Regions from separate parts of the Micromonospora sp. WMMA1363 genome, predicted to be linked through region 2. Evidence: riboswitches for the same ligand, from Rfam matches in the RefSeq annotation. Region 2 holds a riboswitch; the other holds the start of a gene.
What was found. Region 2 has a riboswitch for cobalamin ahead of QTQ03_RS08120 (acyl-CoA thioesterase). Riboswitches for the same ligand answer to the same signal wherever they lie in the genome.
Positions count from the first base shown of each region.

Region 1 (6,023 bases), 710 kb from region 2:
CGTGCGGATGACGGTGAACTGCGGCCATGGTGTTTCGTGCTGCCAACGGCAGACCGCGCGACGGTACCTCAGCAGTACACGGTGGCGAAGGCGTCGAAAAGTTCGCCGAGGCGCTGCCGTACCGCAGCGCGGATACGCTCTTGGTGACTGACCGGAGATCGCGCAGCGTCTCGGGACCGAACTCGACGAGGCGGCGCCGCGTACGGCAGTTCGACGGGGCGTCGGTGTCCAACGCGGCGGTTAGGCTTCCTGGCATGATCCCGATCTCCTGTGTGCTGTTGGTCGATCCGCGCGGCCGGCTGCTGATGCAGCTGCGCGACGGCAGGGCGTCGTTCTATCCGCACACGTGGGGCCTGCCCGGTGGGCACGGTGAGCCGGGGGAGAGTCCGGAGGAGACCGCTCGGCGGGAGCTGTACGAGGAGACCGGGCTGGCCCCGACCGGGCCGCTCGCCCTCTTCGCCCGGCAGGACCTGCCCGCGCAGGGCCTGGCCAAGCACTACTTCTGCGCCGCCACCCGTGCCCGGCAGGAGGACGTGGTGCTCGGTGAGGGTGCCGCCATCGTCTTCCTCACCGCCGAAGAGGTGCGGGACGGTCGCCCCTACACGCCGGGCACCGTCGAGACGCTGACCCGGTTCCTGGCCTCACCTGAGTATGCCGAGCTGACCGCCCGCGCCGCCGGCAGCAGTGCCGGGAGCGTCCGCTGAACCCGACCCACCGGGCGTCCTTGGTGCCCTGGACCGGCGCGCCGCCCGCCTTCGGGGTGCCGCTCACGGTCCTGTTGGGCTGGCCGGCTCGACGCCGATCCCTGCCGGACCTCGTACCCGCCGGTGGACTCGTGGTAGGTCATGTCGTGGCCGAGCCTGTGGCCCGGATCGACGGCGGTTCGGGCGGCGCGGTGGTCGCCCATGCCGGGGGTGCTTCTCCGGCGCCCGGTGCGGCGACGTGGGTTCGGCCACGGGCTCGTGGTTCCTTCGTCGGCGGGCGAATGGCCGGCGCTTTCCCGCCAGCGGCGGCTACTCCGGCGGGTCTGGCGATCATCTGGGGCCAGCCGGGACGGGGAAGGTGGTCGGTGGGCGTAGGGTCACGCAACAGGGGTGAATCCGGCTGGTGGGAGCGATCTCAGATGTGCGATCGTGCAGCGGTCCCCGGCACCCGAGGAGAGGTTCCCGCCCGTGAGCAGCGTTGCCGCCCCGGCCGCCCCGGCCGTCGTACCCCGGTCGGTGCTGGTCGCCCGCAACGGGGTCGCGGTGGTCTTCGCCCTCAACGGCCTGGCCGTCGCGACGTGGTTCGGCCGGGTTCCGGCGGCCCGCGAGGCGCTCGACCTCAGCGCCGGACGCCTCGGCCTGCTCCTGCTCGCCATGTCGGCGGGGGCAATCCTGGCGATGCCCACCGCCGGCCTGGTCGGCCAGCGCCTCGGCACCGCGCGCACCTCAGCCCTGGCCACCCTGCTTCTCACGCTCGGCCTGACGATGGTCGGCGTCAGCGCCGGCGTGGTCAGCTCACAGGCCGGCGTGGCGGTCGGCCTGCTTGCCGTCGGCTACGGTGCGGGCACCTGCGACGTCGCGATGAACATCGAGGGTGCTGCCGTCGAGCGACGCCTCGGTCGCACGATCATGCCCCGGTTCCACGCCGCGTGGAGCCTCGGCTCGGTGGCCGGGGCGGGCCTCGGCGCCGGAGCCGCCCGGGTCGGCCTGCCGGTCACCCTCCACCTCCCACTGATCGCGGCGGTGGTGGTGGCCGGGACGCTGCTCGGCACCCGGATGTTCCTGCCGGCCGGCGACACGACACCGGCCGGCGACACCACCTCCCCGGCGACCCGCCGCCGCGCGCTGCTGGCCGCGTGGCGCGAGCCGCGGACCCTGCTCATCGGCCTGTTCGTGCTGGTGATGGCGTTCGCGGAGGGCAGTGCCAACGACTGGGTCGCGGTCGCGTTCGTCGACGGTTACGACCTGAGCGAGGCGGCCGGCGCCGCCGTGTTCGGGGTGTTCGTGGTGGGTATGACCCTCGGCCGTACCGTCGGCACGGTGGCCCTGGATCGGTGGGGACGGGTGTGGGCGCTTGCCGGCACGATCCTGCTTGCCGTGCTCGGCGCGGGCGTGGCGGTCCTGGCCGGCTCCGGGCCGGTGGCCGTCGCCGGGGTGGCCCTGTGGGGACTCGGCGCCTCCCTCGGCTTCCCGGTCGGGATGAGTGCGGCAGCTGACGAGGAGGATCGTGCTCCCGCCCGGGTGAGCGTGGTCGCCGTGATCGGTTACACCGCGTTCCTGGGCGGCCCCCCGTTGCTCGGCCTGCTCGGTGACCGGGTCGGCACCCTGCACGCCCTGCTCGTCGTGCCGATCCTGCTGCTGCCGACCCTCGCGCTGGTCCCCGCCACCCGCCCGCCGACCGGCGGGACGCCTCGTCAACCGCATGGCCGGACTGGGAGCGGGCCGGCGGGGCGGAAAGCGGACATCCGCTCCGCCGCCATCAGGCCGTCGCCGGACTCGTGACCGACCACCGGGATGGTCGCCGGTAGTGCGGACCAGATCCTGCCTGACGGAACGGCCCGGGGTCGAGCCAAGGGGTCCGCACATCCCGGCCATCCCGGGCGCCGGTGACGTCCGGCATCGGACGGAGAACACGCCGCCTGGGGCAACCGGCCGACCGCCGCCGCCGGGCCGCGCTGGGATGATCCGTACAGGTCGCGATCATCCTCCTCACAGCATCCTGTCAGGTGACGGTGCTGCACTGGAGGTCAGGCCGAGGAGAGGAGGCGGGAATGGGCTGGTTCAGCCGGCGGTCCCGGAGCCGGGAATGGGACGGGATCCCGACCAAGCTCGACCGTGAGGCCACCCGGGAGGACCTGGCGGCGCTGGAGGCGTTCGTCGCCAGTCGGGCCGGGGTGGAGTTCTACCTGGAGCCGGAGACCACGGCGACCGATACGACGGTGGTGGCGATCGCCCACGACGGCGAGTGGATCCGTCGCCGCACCGGGTCGCCCCGGGCCGCGGCGGCGCTGGCGCACCGGCATGCCCTGCCGCTGTACGAGGCGGCGAAGACCGGCTACCCGGAGCGCATGCGGGCCTGGAACCGGGCCCACCCGGAGCGCCGCGCCCGTTAGCGGGGCAGCCGCCGAGAGTCCCGGAAGCCGTCGGCATCGGGCTGCCCGGTGCCCCGGGAACCGCGATGCCGGCGGCAGCGGGTCCGCCCCTGCGCCCCCGGACTCATTCCGTGTCCCGGATCCGTCCGGCAGGGAGCGCAACTCGATGCCGCCGATGGCTACTTCGTCGATGTCGCCATCAGGCCGATGCCGGCTGGACCTGACCAGGCAGTGTGGGCGCGTTGACCGGGGCGCCGGAAGTGTGGCAGCATTCGCGGCCGGACGGCAGTGAAGGAAGCCGGTGCGATTCCGGCGCGGTCCCGCCACTGTCACCGGGGAGCGATCCCCCCTTGTGAGTCACGGCTGCGGTGTGCGCGGTTGGAAGGCCGGGGGTGAGCGTCGATCCGGGAGCCAGGATACTTCGGCCGTCGGTGCACCCCAGGGCGTGGACACCCGAGGAGGACCCGATGACACATAGCGTCTCCCCCATCGACGGCGATCGTCGAACCTGGTCCGTGTGGGCCGGCACGCGCACGACCGGCCACCGGACCGGGGCTTGCGCTGACCGCACCGCCGGCCGGGCCGGCGTGGCCGCAGCCCCCGCCGCCGCACCGGCCGCTCGCCTCGTCGACCGCTGACGTCTTCGCCTGCGTCGTCCCGCCTGCCGGACGACCGTCGGCTGCGGTGACGCGCCGCCGTAGCGCGCCCGCTGACCACTTGCTCTTCGGCCCGGCCGGTTGCTCTTCGCCCGGCCGGCTCGCCGACCGGGCCGCTACCCTCCGGAGCCTCTAGTGCGCATCCTGTTGCTGTCCACCGCCGACACCGACCTGCTCGCCGCGCGGGCGAGCGGCGCCGACTATCGCCTCGCCAACCCCACCCGGGTCGCCGTCGATGCCGTACCCGGCCTGCTCGACGGCGTCGACCTGGCCGTGGTACGCCTGCTCGGCGGGCGGCAGGCGTGGCCCGACGGGCTGGCCGCGGTGCTCGCCTCCGGGGTGCCGACGGTCGCCCTGGGCGGTGAGAGCGTGCCGGACGCGGAGTTGACGGCGGCCTCCACGGTGCCCTCCGGGGTGGCCACCCAGGCCTTGTCGTACCTGGTCGAAGGAGGCCCGGCGAACCTGGCCCAGCTGGCCCGCTTCCTCTCCGACACGGTACTGCTGACCGGCGAGGGGTTCGCCCCACCCGCGTCGACCCCGGCGTACGGGATCCACGGTGACCGGCCGGCCGACCCGGACCGGCCCACGGTGGGCATCGTCTTCTACCGGGCACACGCACTGGCCGGCAACACCGCGTTCGTCGACACCCTCGCCGCCGCTGTCGAGGCGGCCGGCGGCAACGCGTCGCCGATCTTCTGCGGCTCGCTGCGCGGGCTGGCCGCCGGCACCGGCCCGCTGGGACTGTTCGCCCGTTGCGACGCGCTGCTGGTCACCGTGCTCGCCGCCGGCGGCACGGTGGCGGCCGACGCCGCCGGCGGTGGCGACGAGGACGCCTGGGACGTGGGTGCGCTCGCCGTCCTCGACGTGCCGGTGATCCAGGCGCTCTGCCTCACCAGCACCCGCGAGCAGTGGGCCGGCAGCGACGCCGGACTGTCCCCACTGGACGCGGCGATGCAGGTGGCCATCCCTGAGTTCGACGGGCGAATCGTCACCGTTCCGTTCTCGTTCAAGCAGATCGACGCCGACGGGCTGTCGGGATACGAGCCGGACCTGGAACGGGCCGCCCGGGTGGCTGGCATCGCGGTGCGGCACGCCCGGCTGCGGCGGCTGCCGAACGCCGGCAAGCGGGTCGCCGTCGTGCTCAGCTCGTACCCGACGAAACACTCCCGGGTCGGCAACGCCGTCGGCCTGGACACGCCGGCGAGCGCGGTACGGCTGCTCGCCGCGCTCTCCGCCGCCGGGTACGACCTGGGGGAGGCACCGGCACCCGACGACGGGGACGAGCTCATCCACGCACTCATCGCCGCCGGGGGACACGACGTCGAGTGGCTCACCCCGGAGCAGCTCACCACCGCGTCCGCGCGGGTGCCGGGGGAGACGTACCGGCGCTGGTTCGACGACGTGCCGGCGGAGCTGCGCGAGGCGATGCGGGACCATTGGGGTGAACCGCCCGGCGAGTTGTACACCGACGGCGGTGACCTCGTGCTGGCCGGTCTGCGCTTCGGCAACGTGGCCCTGCTGATCCAGCCGCCGCGTGGCTTCGGGGAGAACCCGGTCGCCATCTACCACGACCCGGACCTGCCGCCGAGCCACCACTACCTGGCCGCGTACCGGTGGCTGGCGGCACCGGCGGCGGACGGTGGCTTCGGCGCGGACGCCGTGCTGCACCTGGGCAAGCACGGCACCCTGGAGTGGCTGCCCGGTAAGGGCCTCGGACTGGCCGCCGACTGCGCCCCGGACGCGGTGCTGGGCGACCTGCCCCTGGTCTATCCGTTCATCGTCAACGACCCTGGGGAGGGGACGCAGGCCAAGCGCCGCGCCCACGCCATCGTCGTCGATCACCTCGTGCCACCGATGGCGCGCGCCGAGACGTACGGCGACCTGGCCAAGGTGGAACAGCTCCTGGACGAGTACGCGACCGTGCAGGCCCTCGACCCGACCAAGGTTCCCACCGTGCAGCGCCAGATCTGGCAGCTGGTCCGGGCCGCCGAGCTGCACCACGACCTGCACCAGGCCGAGATGCCGGCCGCCGACGACTTCGACGACTTCGTGCTGCACCTCGACGGCTACCTGTGCGAGGTCAAGGACGTGCAGATTCGCGACGGCCTGCACGTGTTGGCCGCCGCGCCCACTGGGGAGGCGCGGGTCAACCTCGTGCTCGCCGTGCTGCGCGCCCCACAGGTGTGGGGTGGCGTCCGTGCCCTGCCCGGCCTGCGCCAGGCGCTCGCCGCGAGCCACGGTCTGGACGAGGCCGCGTTACTCGCCGCGCCGGGGCGGCGGGTGACCGTGCC
Region 1 covers NZ_JAUALB010000001.1:1,058,029-1,064,051, forward strand. The annotation lists gene QTQ03_RS04865 (NUDIX domain-containing protein) at 255-704, shown strand; gene QTQ03_RS04870 (MFS transporter) at 1,173-2,486, shown strand; gene QTQ03_RS04875 (hypothetical protein) at 2,756-3,097, shown strand; cobalamin riboswitch at 3,368-3,498, shown strand; gene cobN (cobaltochelatase subunit CobN) at 3,868-6,023, shown strand, end outside.
Region 1: linked by a shared signal. The riboswitch ahead of cobN (cobaltochelatase subunit CobN) and the one ahead of QTQ03_RS08120 (acyl-CoA thioesterase) in region 2 are both predicted to bind cobalamin.

Region 2 (6,023 bases):
TGGCGAACGCCGCGGTGGCGGCACGCACCCGCTCGATCGCGGACACCGCACCCGCCTCGTCCCGGTACACCCGGAGATGGTACGGATCTGTGCGGCGTGCCGGCCGTACACCTTCTCCAGCGCGTCGGAGATCTCCCCGACGGTGGCCTTGGCCCGCGCCGCGTCGACCGCCAGGGCGAGCAGGTTGCCGTCGAGCCCCGACCCCCGGGTGCCGTCCAGCGCGGCACCGGCCGCCCGGGTCAGCGCGTCCAGCGCCGCCGCGCACGTCGCCTCGTCCCGGTCGGCGCGCAGCCGGTGCAGTTTAGCCACCTGCTGCGCGCGGACCGCCCGGTTGTCGACCTTGAGTACGTCGATCGGCTCGTCGGCGTCCGGACGGTACTTGTTGACCCCGATCACCGGCTGCCGGCCGGAGTCGATCCGCGCCTGGGTGCGCGCGGCGGCCTCCTCGACCCGCAGCTTGGGGATGCCCTCGTCGATGGCACGGGCCATCCCGCCGGCCGCCTCGACCTCGGTGATGTGCTGCCAGGCGCGGGCGGCCAGGTCGTGGGTCAGCCGTTCGACGTACGCGCTGCCACCCCACGGGTCGATCATCCGGGTGGTGCCGGACTCCTGCTGGAGCACCAGCTGGGTGTTGCGGGCGATCCGGGCGGAGAAGTCGGTCGGCAACGCCAGGGCCTCGTCGAGGGCGTTGGTGTGCAGGGACTGGGTGTGTCCCTGGGTGGCGGCCATCGCCTCCACGCACGTGCGGACCACGTTGTTGAAGACGTCCTGCGCGGTGAGCGACCAGCCGGAGGTCTGGCAGTGCGCGCGCAGGCTGAGCGACTTCGGGTTCTTCGGTTCGAAGTCGCGGACCAGTCGCGCCCACAGCAGCCGCGCCGCCCGCAGCTTGGCCACCTCCATGAAGAAGTTCATGCCGATGGCCCAGAAGAACGACAGCCGGGGTGCGAACGCGTCGACGTCCAGCCCGGCATCGCGGCCCGCGCGCAGGTACTCCACCCCGTCGGCCAGGGTGTAGGCCAGCTCCAGGTCGGCGGTCGCCCCGGCCTCCTGGATGTGGTAGCCGGAGATGGAGATGGAGTTGAACCGCGGCATCCGCGCCGAGGTGTAGGCGAAGATGTCGGAGATGATCCGCATCGACGGCTGCGGCGGGTAGATGTACGTGTTGCGGACCATGAACTCCTTGAGGATGTCGTTCTGGATGGTGCCGGAGAGCTGTGCCGGCGCCACCCCCTGCTCCTCGGCCGCGACGATGTAGAGCGCCAGCACCGGCAGCACCGCACCGTTCATCGTCATCGACACGCTCATCCGGTCCAGTGGGATGCCGTCGAAGAGTTGCCGCATGTCGTAGATCGAGTCGATCGCCACCCCGGCCATGCCCACGTCCCCGGCGACCCGGGGGTGGTCGGAGTCGTAACCCCGGTGGGTCGGCAGATCGAAGGCGACCGAGAGTCCCTTCTGGCCGGCGGCCAGGTTACGCCGGTAGAAGGCGTTGGACTCCTCGGCGGTGGAGAAGCCCGCGTACTGGCGGATCGTCCACGGCTGGGTGGTGTACATGGTCGGGTAGGGGCCACGCAGGTACGGGGCGATGCCCGGGTACGTGCCGAGGAAGTCCAGCCCAGCCCGGTCGGCGGCGGTGTACAGCGGCGGAACGGCGATGCCCTCCGGGGTCTGCCAGCTCAGCGTGTCCGGCTCGCCGCCGGACTCGGCGCGCACCGCGTCGCGCCACGGGCCGAGGTCGGCGCCGGCGGGCGGGTCACCGAGTTCCACTCCGGAGAAGTCGGGAATCCGAGCGTCCATCACGCCACCCCCAGGTCACGCAGCGTCGTCTCCAGCACCGCCACGGCGTCGCAGCCCGCGTACAGGTAGTCCGTCACGCCGGTATGGCCGGCTGGCCCACCGGCCAGCCACAGCCGGACCGCGCCGGCGTCGGCCAGGGCCCGCGCCACCGACTCCGCCGACTCGGCGTAGCCACGGTCGGACGAGCACAGGCAGGCGACCCGGGCACCGCTGGCGGCGAATTCCGCGGCGAGCCGGGCCGGGTCGTCGTCCCCGACCGGCGGTCGGACGGTGGCGATCCCACCGGCTGCGAAGAGGTTCGCGGCGAACCCGGCGCGCGCGTTGTGCGCCGCCGCCGGGCCGAGGGTGGCGAGGAACACCGTGGGCCGGGCACCGGTAGCCACCGTGTGCGCGTCCGAGCGGTCACGCAACGCCTCGTACGGCTCCGCGTACCGGTGCCGGGGCAGCCCGCCGCCGGGTGCGGCCGGCGCGGGCGGGCGGATCGGCAGCCGCTCCTCCAGGTCGGGGAACTCGCTGACGCCGGTGAGCGGGTCCCGGCGGTGCGCCAGGTTCCGCATCCGTCGCTGCCACGTCGCCGCGAGCCGGTCGGCGACCAGGCCGCTGTCCAGCGCGGCGCCCATCCCGCCGGCCCGCTCGATCTCCGTGAACCACGCCCAGGCCACCCGGGCCAGTTCCTCGGTGTACCGCTCGACGTACCACGAGCCGCCGGCCGGGTCGACCACCCGGCCCACGTTCGCCTCCTCCAGCAGCAGCGACTGGGTGTTACGCGCGATCCGCCGGGCGAAGCCGTCCGGCAGGCCCAGGCAGTGGTCGAACGGCTGCACGGTCACCGCGTCCGCCCCACCGACGCCGGCGGCGAAACAGGCCAGCGTCGTCCGGAGCATGTTCACCCAGGGATCACGCGCGGTCATCATCGCCGTAGCGGTCACCGCGTGCTGGCGCTGCGCGCCCGCCTCCGGCACCCCGCACACCTGCGCCACCCGCGCCCAGAGCCGGCGGGCGGCGCGCAGCTTCGCGATCGTGGCGAACTGGTCGGCGGTGGCGGCGTACCGGAACTCCAGCTGTCCGAACGCGGCCGGCACGGCCAACCCGGCAGCAGTCAACTCGCGCAGGTACGCCACACCGGTGGCCAGCGCGCAGCCGATCTCCTGCGCGTCGGAACCGCCCGCGTCGTGGTAGCCGGTCGCGTCGACCATCATCGCCCGCAGGCCCGGGAAACCGGCCGCGCACCGGCGGGCCCACTCGCCGGCCGGGCCGTCCCACCGCTGCCCGGTCCGCGCCCGGAAACCGAGTGGGTCCACGCCCAGGCAGCCGCGCACCTCGGCGGCCGGCACACCCCGGTCCGCCACCAGCGCGAACCACCCCGGCACCACCTCGACCGCGGCAGCGCCGGCGTCCAGCACGACACCGGCCAGGTCCAGGTAGACGCCCTCCAGGACCGCCGGCAGCCCGGCCGGCGACACACCGCCCTCACCGAGCACCAGCCACAGCGAGGTGGCACCGTTCTCCAGGTCGGCGCGGACCGCCGCACCGGTGGCCGTCAGGTCCGGGTCGGCGTGCCGCTGCCGGACGTCCCACCCCGCCACCACCGCCCCGGTCGCCCGGCCACCCCGGGTGTACGGAAACAGCCCCGGCGGGCCTGGGAACGGGGTCGGGTCGTCGGCGGTGTACAGCGGCGCGAGCTCCACGTCGTCGTACCCGCGATGGGTCAGCAGCTCCTCGACCGTCTCGGTCGGGGTGTCCTCGTCGGCGAGGCCGGCCTTGCGGAGCACCCCGAGAGTCAACCGCCGCCACTGCTCGTGCGTGGCGGCCGGGAAATCGGCGGCAAGGCGAAGCGTCTCTGACGGCACCGTCATGCCGGGATGGTAAGGGCCGGCCGGCGGGGCGTCGCCCGGATGTGACAACGCCAACTGTGCCGGCCGTCACAGCTCACCTCCGGCCACGTCGACAACCGGCTCCGACGATGCCCGGGAGCACACCGCGGTCAACGCCGCGTTGCGCCCGCTCGGTGCCGGAACCGCGGCATCGAGACCGTGTTCCCGCTCGCCCTGACCGGCCGGCGACACCGCTGGCGAGCGAGGTGGCTCACAGCCCGCGCCGGGACCACCTGCCGGGTGACCACTACCCGATAGGGTCACCGGCGGCGCTGGTTCGCTTGGCCGCACCAGGTCGGGCGTCGTAAGAGGGAACCCGGTGCGAATCCGGGACTGCCCCGCAGCGGTGAGTGGGAACGACCGCCGTCACCACGCACTGGACCGCGAGGTCCGGGAAGCGACGGTCAGTAGGAGACCGGTCCAGGCCGGTCGCGCCCGCGAGTCCGAAGACCTGCCCGTGCCGCGTACACGAGGTGTGTGCGCTGCCGTCGACCTCGTGGGCGGGTCGGGCGGGTGACACGCCGGCTGGGCGTGTCCTCGACGTGCGCGCCGACGGGTCCGACGGCGTTCTTCCCGAGGACGGACGACCCATGCACGACACCACCACACTCGCCGGCCGGCCACCGTCGGCGTCGCACCTGACCCTGTCGCAGATCATGGACCAACACCACACCAACCTGATGGGCACGGTCCACGGCGGCCGGATCCTCAATCTCATCGACTCCGTCGCCGGGGTGGTCGCCGCCCGGCACTCCGACGGGCCGGCGGTCACCGCCGCCATCGACGAGACCGCCTTCCTCCGGGCGGTGCGCGTCGGCGACGTGGTCCACGTTGACGCCCGCATCACCTGGGCGGGCCGCAGCTCGATGGAGGTCGCCGTCAAGGTGACCGCGGACCGCTGGGACCGGGCCGTACTGGCCACCGCCCACCTGGTCATGGTCGCCGTCGACGACGCCGGCCAGCCCCGTGCCGTCCCGCCGCTGCTTCCCGAGACCGACGGGGACCGGCGCCGCTACCGCGAGGCGGAGATCCGCCGCGAGCACCGGCTGGCGTTGCGTCGCGCCCTGCTGGACGGGGCCGGGGAGGGCTGAGGCATGCTCGACTGTCCGCAGCGACGCTCGCCGGCTACCTCGCGGCGACCGTCGTGCTCATGGTCACGCCGGGGCCGGACATGATGTTCGTCCTGGCCAACGCCGCCCGCTACGGCACCCGCGCCGGCATCGTCGCCGCGCTCGGCGTCGCCGCCGGGGAGGCGGTGCACATCGCGGCGGTGGTTTACGGCCTCGCGGCGGTGATCTCGGCCTCGCCGGTGCTGTTCACCGTGATCCGCTGGGCCGGCGCGGCATACCTGATCGTGCTCGGCGTACGGGCGCTGCGCGGTACCAGCGGTCTTGGCGCCGCCGAACCGGCGCCCGGCGCCCGGGGCGGACGGGGCGGACGGGCCTTCCTACGCGGGCTCGTGAGCAACCTGCTCAACCCGAAGATGATCCTGTTCAGCGTGGCGTTTCTGCCGCAGTTCGTCGACCCGGCGGTGGGCGACACCACCGCCCAACTGGTGCTGCTCGGCGCCCTCTTCGTGGCGGTGCAGCTCGTCGTCGACATCGCTCTCGGCGCGGGCGCTGGACGGCTGGCCGCCCGGTTGGCGGACGGCCGCTGGTCACGCCGGATCAACCGGATCTGCGCGGTCGCGTTCGTCGCGCTCGGCCTACGGCTGGCGGCGGGCTGACCGGGCCACCCCGACCGCCCCGCGACGTGTTTTGCGCCGTCAGCCCGACAGCCCACGGCCCTGGGGGCGTCTCGTACACCTGGATGCCAACCACCCGGAGTGGTGGGTGAGTCCTCAGCCTCGCAGCATTCCGACGAAACGATTAATGCCCTGGCCCGGAACAGCCCGCCGATTCTTTCCCACTCGACGCCGAAATCTCGTCCGAGACGCCACTCGCGGGCAGGTAAAGCAAGACTGACCTTACCAAGGTAAGGCTAATCTCCATTCGACGCGCCACCGGGAAAATGGCGGCGAGCCCATCACGAGGTTCATCCAGCTGCTAAAGTGCCAATCGAAATGATGTGCGGGACGCTCGCCGGTACGAGGTTTCACCTCCACCGCGTGCGGCAAATACGGACCGAGACACGAGCACGCCAGCAGACACTCCTCTGCCCTGCTGGCTCCAATGTTCTGGAGGCACCATGAAAACCCTGCTGCAGTCGCCCCCGGTGCGTGAATGCGCCGCCACGGCGTGCAGTTTCAACGACAACGGCTGCCACGCTCCGGCGATCACCGTGGCGTCGACGGGTGATGCCGCTTCCTGCGCGACGTTCGTGGAGTCCTCGGTGCAGGGCGGGATCGCGGAG
Region 2 covers NZ_JAUALB010000001.1:1,771,499-1,777,521, forward strand. The annotation lists gene scpA (methylmalonyl-CoA mutase) at 1-1,797, opposite strand, end outside; gene QTQ03_RS08115 (methylmalonyl-CoA mutase family protein) at 1,797-3,653, opposite strand; cobalamin riboswitch at 3,928-4,144, shown strand; gene QTQ03_RS08120 (acyl-CoA thioesterase) at 4,262-4,762, shown strand; gene QTQ03_RS08125 (LysE family translocator) at 4,822-5,397, shown strand; gene QTQ03_RS08130 (DUF1540 domain-containing protein) at 5,859-6,023, shown strand, end outside.